2 linked regions of the Anaerocolumna chitinilytica genome follow. The protein of the gene in region 1 interacts with the protein of each later gene in a pairwise test. Links are inferred from orthologs where the notes say so. Each region holds a gene or a part of one and is shown in the gene's direction. Other genes may lie near its edges.

Evidence for each region.
Region 2: the proteins of bsdcttw_RS14000 (region 1) and ftsZ interact in binary tests that used the Bacillus subtilis proteins (3 or more experiments, as listed by UniProt). The link is inferred for Anaerocolumna chitinilytica from one-to-one orthologs.

What each region holds. Positions count from the first base shown.
Region 1 is NZ_AP023368.1:3,198,662-3,201,755, reverse strand. The notes cover bases 239-2,995. They hold bsdcttw_RS14000 (cell division protein SepF), read left to right. Parts: upstream 239-1,212; coding sequence 1,213-1,779; downstream 1,780-2,995. Other genes in these bases: bsdcttw_RS13985 (DivIVA domain-containing protein), read left to right, coding at 2,993-2,995; bsdcttw_RS13990 (YlmH/Sll1252 family protein), read left to right, coding at 2,158-2,919; bsdcttw_RS25530 (YggT family protein), read left to right, coding at 1,783-2,046; bsdcttw_RS14005 (YggS family pyridoxal phosphate-dependent enzyme), read left to right, coding at 443-1,138; bsdcttw_RS14010 (HlyD family efflux transporter periplasmic adaptor subunit), read left to right, coding at 239-365. Outside these bases: more of bsdcttw_RS14010, read left to right, coding at 1-238; more of bsdcttw_RS13985, read left to right, coding at 2,996-3,094. UniProt on the Bacillus subtilis protein: Cell division protein that is part of the divisome complex and is recruited early to the Z-ring. Probably stimulates Z-ring formation, perhaps through the cross-linking of FtsZ protofilaments. Its function overlaps with FtsA.
Region 2 is NZ_AP023368.1:3,705,935-3,709,238, reverse strand. Bases 214-3,180 are described here. They hold ftsZ (cell division protein FtsZ), read left to right. Parts: upstream 214-1,079; coding sequence 1,080-2,282; downstream 2,283-3,180. Other genes in these bases: bsdcttw_RS16210 (sigma-E processing peptidase SpoIIGA), read left to right, coding at 2,550-3,180; bsdcttw_RS16220 (cell division protein FtsQ/DivIB), read left to right, coding at 214-928. Outside these bases: murA (UDP-N-acetylglucosamine 1-carboxyvinyltransferase), read left to right, coding at 1-178; more of bsdcttw_RS16220, read left to right, coding at 206-213; more of bsdcttw_RS16210, read left to right, coding at 3,181-3,304. UniProt on the Bacillus subtilis protein: Essential cell division protein that forms a contractile ring structure (Z ring) at the future cell division site. The regulation of the ring assembly controls the timing and the location of cell division.

The sequences.
Region 1 (3,094 bases):
ACAAAGAAGGATTAATTCGAATTGATTCTTCTTCCACGGATAACGGTGATAAAACCACTTATGAGTTTATAGCTGTTGACTATTATGAAGATGGTGATTATATCTATGTTGATTCAAATTTGTTTAAAAACAGAGATGTGATTAAAGGTCAGAGTGACAGCGATACCTTCATGCTTGAGAAAACAAAAAAATTTAAAGGCGTTTATAATGTTAACAAAGGATATGCAGTGTTTCGTCCTGTTGAGATTCTTTATGAAAATGAAGAGTATTGTATTGTAAAAAAGAATACCCCAAATGGGTTATCCGTATTTGATCATATTGCTTTAGATAGTAGAACAGCAACAGAACAGTCTATTATATACTAAAATAATTCATTATGGGCTGTAATTGGTAAAATGGGAAAGCATAGAAATAGAAAGGGAGTAGTTTTGTGAACGCTGATATTATAAAAGAGAATCTGAAAGAAGTGGAAACTAGAATAAACGCAGCGTGTACCCGGGCTGGCAGGGAAAGGGATGAAATTACGTTGATTGCTGTAAGTAAGACAAAGCCGGTTTCTGATATTGAAACTGTTCTAGGAGAAAACATTTCCGTATTTGGCGAGAATAAAGTACAGGAGTTAACAGAAAAATATGAATTACTGCCGAAGGATATCCGCTGGCATTTGATTGGACATCTCCAAACCAATAAAGTAAAATATATTGTGGATAAGGTAGCCATGATTCACTCGGTTGATTCCTTGAAGCTTGCAGAGCAAATACAAAAAGAAGCCGAGAAGAAAGGGATTATCTGTAATATCTTAATCGAAGTAAATATGGCCAGAGAAGAAAGCAAGTTCGGGGTATATGAAGAGGATGTAGAAGCTCTCATATTGGAAATAGCAAAGCTTCCCAATGTGCATATATGTGGTTTGATGACAATTGCTCCAAATGTTGAAGAAGCCGAGAAAAATAGAAAGTATTTTAGAAAATTGCGACAATTAAATATTGACATAAAAATGAAAAACATTGATAATGTTACTATGGATGAGCTTTCTATGGGCATGACGGGAGATTATGAGATAGCCATTGAAGAAGGCGCAACGATGGTTCGTGTGGGAACCGGGATATTTGGGGAACGTAATTATAGGACAAGCTAGCGGATAGCTATTATTACAAATAGGAGTTGTTGGAATAATCAAGATTATTCAAATAACTCACAATAGGAGGTCGTATGGAGAATATTTTTAAAAGCATTTTAGATTCACTGAAATTAACAGAAGACGATGAATATGATGACGATTACGAGGAGGAGAAAGAGTATAGGCAAGCCGAGAAGATTGAAAAAAAAGCGGTTAGACCTGCTTATCAGCCTGCTTATGAAACAGACATGTCCTCTCAGGTAGTTAGTAATGTTATAAATGAAGCAAGAAGAGAAAAACAGATTAAAGTTGACAGAGAGAAACCTTCCCAGGGAAAGGTAGTGCCCATCAGGACAAGTCCTAAAGGCTTTGAAGTTTGTATTATGAAGCCTGCAACCTTTGAGGATTCCCAGGAAATCTGTGATATGCTGTTATCCGGAAGAGCTGCTGTTATTAATCTGGAAGGCCTTGATGTTGATCTTGCACAAAGGATTATGGATTTTATATCCGGTTCTGTATACTCATTGAATGGCAAGCTGCATCAAATTTCCAGTTTTATCTTTATAATATCACCTGAATCAGTGGATATATCAGGAGATTACTCCGATATACTGCAGAGCAATGGATTTGAAGTACCTACACTAAATAAGGATTTCTAAAATATGGCTCAAATTATATACACAACATTTTATATATTTTTTATGATATTGCAGTTGGTTCTATTATTATATATGTTCTCTTCCTGGTTTAATGGCGGAGAAAGAATTAAGAACCTGTTAGCACTTCTTATGGAACCAATTCTGACACCTGTGAGATTTTTGCTGAAATATTCAATCTTCAGTAATCCTGCGGCTGATTTGTCGCCTTTAATAGGTTTTGTAATAATTTTGTTTTTACAGAATTTTTTTGAGCATTTGCTGCAATAATTGCCATTGTGCTATGACAGATATATTAAAGATATATAATTTGCTTTACTTTAACAATAACAGATACTATGTCATGGCAGTAGACAGTAAGAAGTACAAATGGGGATCAATATGAACACAGAAAAAGACGAACAGCTTTTCAAAAAAAGGCTTCTTGAGTTGGCAAGAACTGCCTATAACAAAAATATTAATACATATACTGATTTTTTAACCTTAAATGAAATCAGTATTTTTTACAGTACAAAACCGGAACTACCGGATGTAAAATATGAGCTTTTCGGCGGTTTTGATGGAGCTGAAAGGAGAATCCTATGCTTTTGCGGAGATTCCTCCGTAAAAGCTTTTTCAGATTATATTGCTTGTTTAAAAATAACACCATTAAATAAGAAATACAGTGATGATTTTAGTCATAGAGATTTTTTGGGCTCCATTATGAACCTTGGAACCACTCGTGGTAAGATAGGTGATATTTTAGTAAAAGATAAAGAAGGTTATATTTATTGTGAATCCAAGCTAAGTTATTACCTCGCTGAAAATCTTGAGAAAATCAAACATACAAATGTCCGATGCGAGGTGATTGCAGGAGATGCGCCAGCTCTTACACCGGAATTTAAAGAGATAAAAGGGAGTGTAGCATCCCCGAGACTGGATGCTGTAATTGCACTGGCATTTCAATCCTCCAGAAGCAGCATTCTTTCTTTGATTTCAGGAGGAAAAGTCTTTGTAGACGGAAGGCTGGTAGAAAGCAACAGCTATCAGCTAAAAGAAAACGAAACAGTCTCAGTCAGAGGATATGGGAAATTCATTTATAATGGACTTGAAAACCAAACGAAAAAAGGACGATATTATGTATCGTTATCAAAATATATTTAAACCAGGGAAAAATAGGGATAAGTTATATCACCTGATTTAGAAGCGTACAAAAGAACGCAGATAGGAGTTAATAATGATTACACCAATTGAAATGCAAAGTAAAACATTTAAAACCGGAATTGGGTATGATAAAAAGGATGTAGATAACTTTCTTTCAGAACTGCAGAAAAGCTAT
Region 2 (3,304 bases), 510 kb from region 1 along the record:
AAAAGCATCTGAGGTATCTGCAGGTGAATTAAGGGGGGGAGCAGCACTGGTGATAGCGGGTCTTATGGCAGAGGGAAAAACCATTGTCAAAAATCCTTATCATATACAGAGGGGTTATGAGGATATATGCAGAGATTTAAGAGCTTTGGGAGCGCAGATTGAATATAAAGAAGATTAGAACTTCATAATGAAAGGATAGGAACTCTTGAAAACACGACCGGATAAAAAAAGAAAGATAGTAATACTGTTTGTTCTTTTTATTCTGCTTGGAGGATTCCTGCTTTATTCAACCTGTAGTCTGAAGACGGTAAATATAACCGGCAGTACTCATTACAGTGAGAAAGAGTTAAAGCAGGAATTACTTACAAGTAGGACAGATGGAAATTCCATTTTATTCTATCTGAGGATGAAGTATGGCAGTAAGCAAATAATTCCCTTTGTTGAGGATGTTACTGTTAAGCTCATTAATAGCCATACGGTAAATATTCGTGTATATGAAAAACCGGTTATTGGTTGTATTCAATATATGGGGAGTTATATGTATTTTGACAAAGATGGTATCATGGTAGAAAGCTCAGAAAAGAAACTTAAGGGTGTACCTTTTGTTACAGGTCTTCATTTTAATAGCTTTGTACTCCATGACAAGATTGACACCAGTAAAAAAGAATTATTTCCAGTAATCCTTGAACTTACCAGATTGATTCAGAAATTCAGTCTGAAGGTTGACACAATACAGTTTAATGAGGAGTCAGAAGTATTGATAAAAAGCGGGAAAAATGAAATTCTTTTAGGTAACAGAGATACTTATGATGAGCAAATGGCGCAGCTGGAAACTATACTGCCGAAAGCAGATGGAAAAAGGCTACTTATTGATATGAAGAATTTTGTGGTAGGGCAGGAAAAAATTGTTGCCAAGCCTATCGAATAAAAAGCAAAAAAGGGTTGATTATTTGAGTAATAAAAGATATGATATTTATTAGAATATCTAGCCTTATATTACTAGAACAGTAATATTGTATATGTGAGAGAAATCGTTTATAATTAATATAATTTAGGTGTATAGTGAAGGAGGAAGTACCTTGCTTGAAATAAGAACGAGTGAAGCAGAATCTACTGCAAAAATACTAGTTATCGGAGTAGGAGGTGCAGGAAATAATGCTGTAAATAGAATGATTGAACAAAACATAATAGGCGTGGAATTTATCTGCGTGAACACGGACAAGCAGCACTTAAAAAACTGTAAGGCTCCTCAATGCGTTCAGATTGGAGAAAAGCTTACCAAAGGTCTTGGTGCAGGAGCACAACCGGAAATCGGAGCTCAAGCTGCTGAAGAGAGCAAGGAAGAACTGATAGAAATTATTAAAGGTGCTGATATGGTATTTGTAACCTGTGGTATGGGCGGCGGAACTGGAACCGGTGCAGCGCCTGTAGTAGCTCAGATTGCAAAGGACATGGGTATCCTTACTGTAGGAATTGTAACAAAACCGTTTAAGTTCGAAGCTAAGGCCAGAATGAACAATGCACTTAGTGGTATTGAACGTTTAAAAGAACATGTAGATACATTGATTGTTATACCGAATGATAAGTTGTTAGAAATTGTGGACAGGCGTACTACAATGCCGGATGCTTTAAAGAAAGCAGATGAGGTATTACAACAGGGTGTTCAGGGTATTACAGATTTGATTAATGTTCCAGGACTAATTAATCTGGACTTTGCAGATGTTCAGACAGTTATGAAAGACAAAGGTGTTGCCCATATTGGTATTGGTGTTGGTAAAGGTGATGATAAATGTATTAGTGCAGTGAATCAGGCTATTACCAGTCCCCTTCTTGAAACTACTATACAAGGGGCTTCTCATGTTATCATTAATATCTCCGGAGATATCAGTTTGATTGAAGCAAATGAAGCTGCAACAATGGTTCAGGAGTTAGCAGGTGAAACAGCCAATATTATCTTTGGTGCGATGTATGATGAAACTGCTCCGGATTATGTTACTATAACAGTTATTGCTACCGGTCTTGAAGGAGCGGCAGGTAATGTCAGAGCAGAATCCAAAGGCCCCAGCTTTTTAAAACAGCCGATGGGAAGACCGGAGTATAAATTTGGAAGCCAAAATTCAGTATCTCCCTTTGAAAAAGCTCAGTCTCAGGTTGCTGCTGCAAGCACAACTCCTGTATCACCTTACGGAAGCAATCTTTCCCATCATTCCACAAGAGAGAACAACGATGCGGGAAGTATTAAGATACCTGAATTTCTTCAGAAGAATCGGAATCATAAGTAATATTAAAAGGATGAATACTATAAATCAATAAAAATAACCTGTATTGGGTCTTAAAACCTGGTACAGGTTATTTTTTTGTATATCAATACCCAATAATTTACATATTTGAAGATTTTCTAACAGGAAAACAAATTATATCGTTGAATAGGAGGGGATATTGTAGGTGTAGGTAAATGAAAACTTAAGTATAAATACCAGTTTATGACAAATTTAACGGCATAATAAAGCTATAATAGGATTTATTATAAAGGAAATGAGGGGGTGGAATTGCAGGTAGAAGTCTATGTGGATGTGATTTTTTTAATAAATTTCATCCTGGATTTCGTTCTATTAGTAACAGTAAAAAAAGTATTGAGGTATGTTTGCCCTCTCTTAAGGGTTATGCTGGGAGCGGCTGTTGGAGCCGCTGGTGCCTGCCTGTTTGCAGTGATTCCTGAAATAAATCATATTCTCAGATTTCTTTTAGCCTATCTGCTGCTAAGCTACTTCATGATTTTAACTACCTTTGGAAGAAAAAAACTGAAGGAACAGTTAAGAGCAGTGGTGTTATTATACATATCAACTTATTTTTTAGGAGGACTGCTTAACAGTCTATATTATTATACTGATTTTGGCATATATCTTATGCATAGCACAAACTCAATCTGGTTTTTTATAGCATTTCTAACAGGAATAGCTGGAATGTATGTGTTTATCAGATTCTTAAAAAGACTAAGAGTAAAAGTGTCAGAGCTTTATCAAACAGACCTTATGCTAAACGGTAAGACAGTAAAGGCAGTCGGCTTCCTGGATACGGGTAATTGCTTAAGGGACCCATATTTTGGTAAGCCTGTGATTATAACGGATTATACGGTGATTGAACCCTTATTGACGACTTCACAGAATACTATGTTGCAAAAATTATTGGATGGCTCAAAAGATAGCACAGCTATTAATAATAACACGAGTTCATCTATGGACATTGGCACACTATTCGATATGCAGAGAAAGGAAGATTATCTTCCTATAAGGTTAATTCCTTT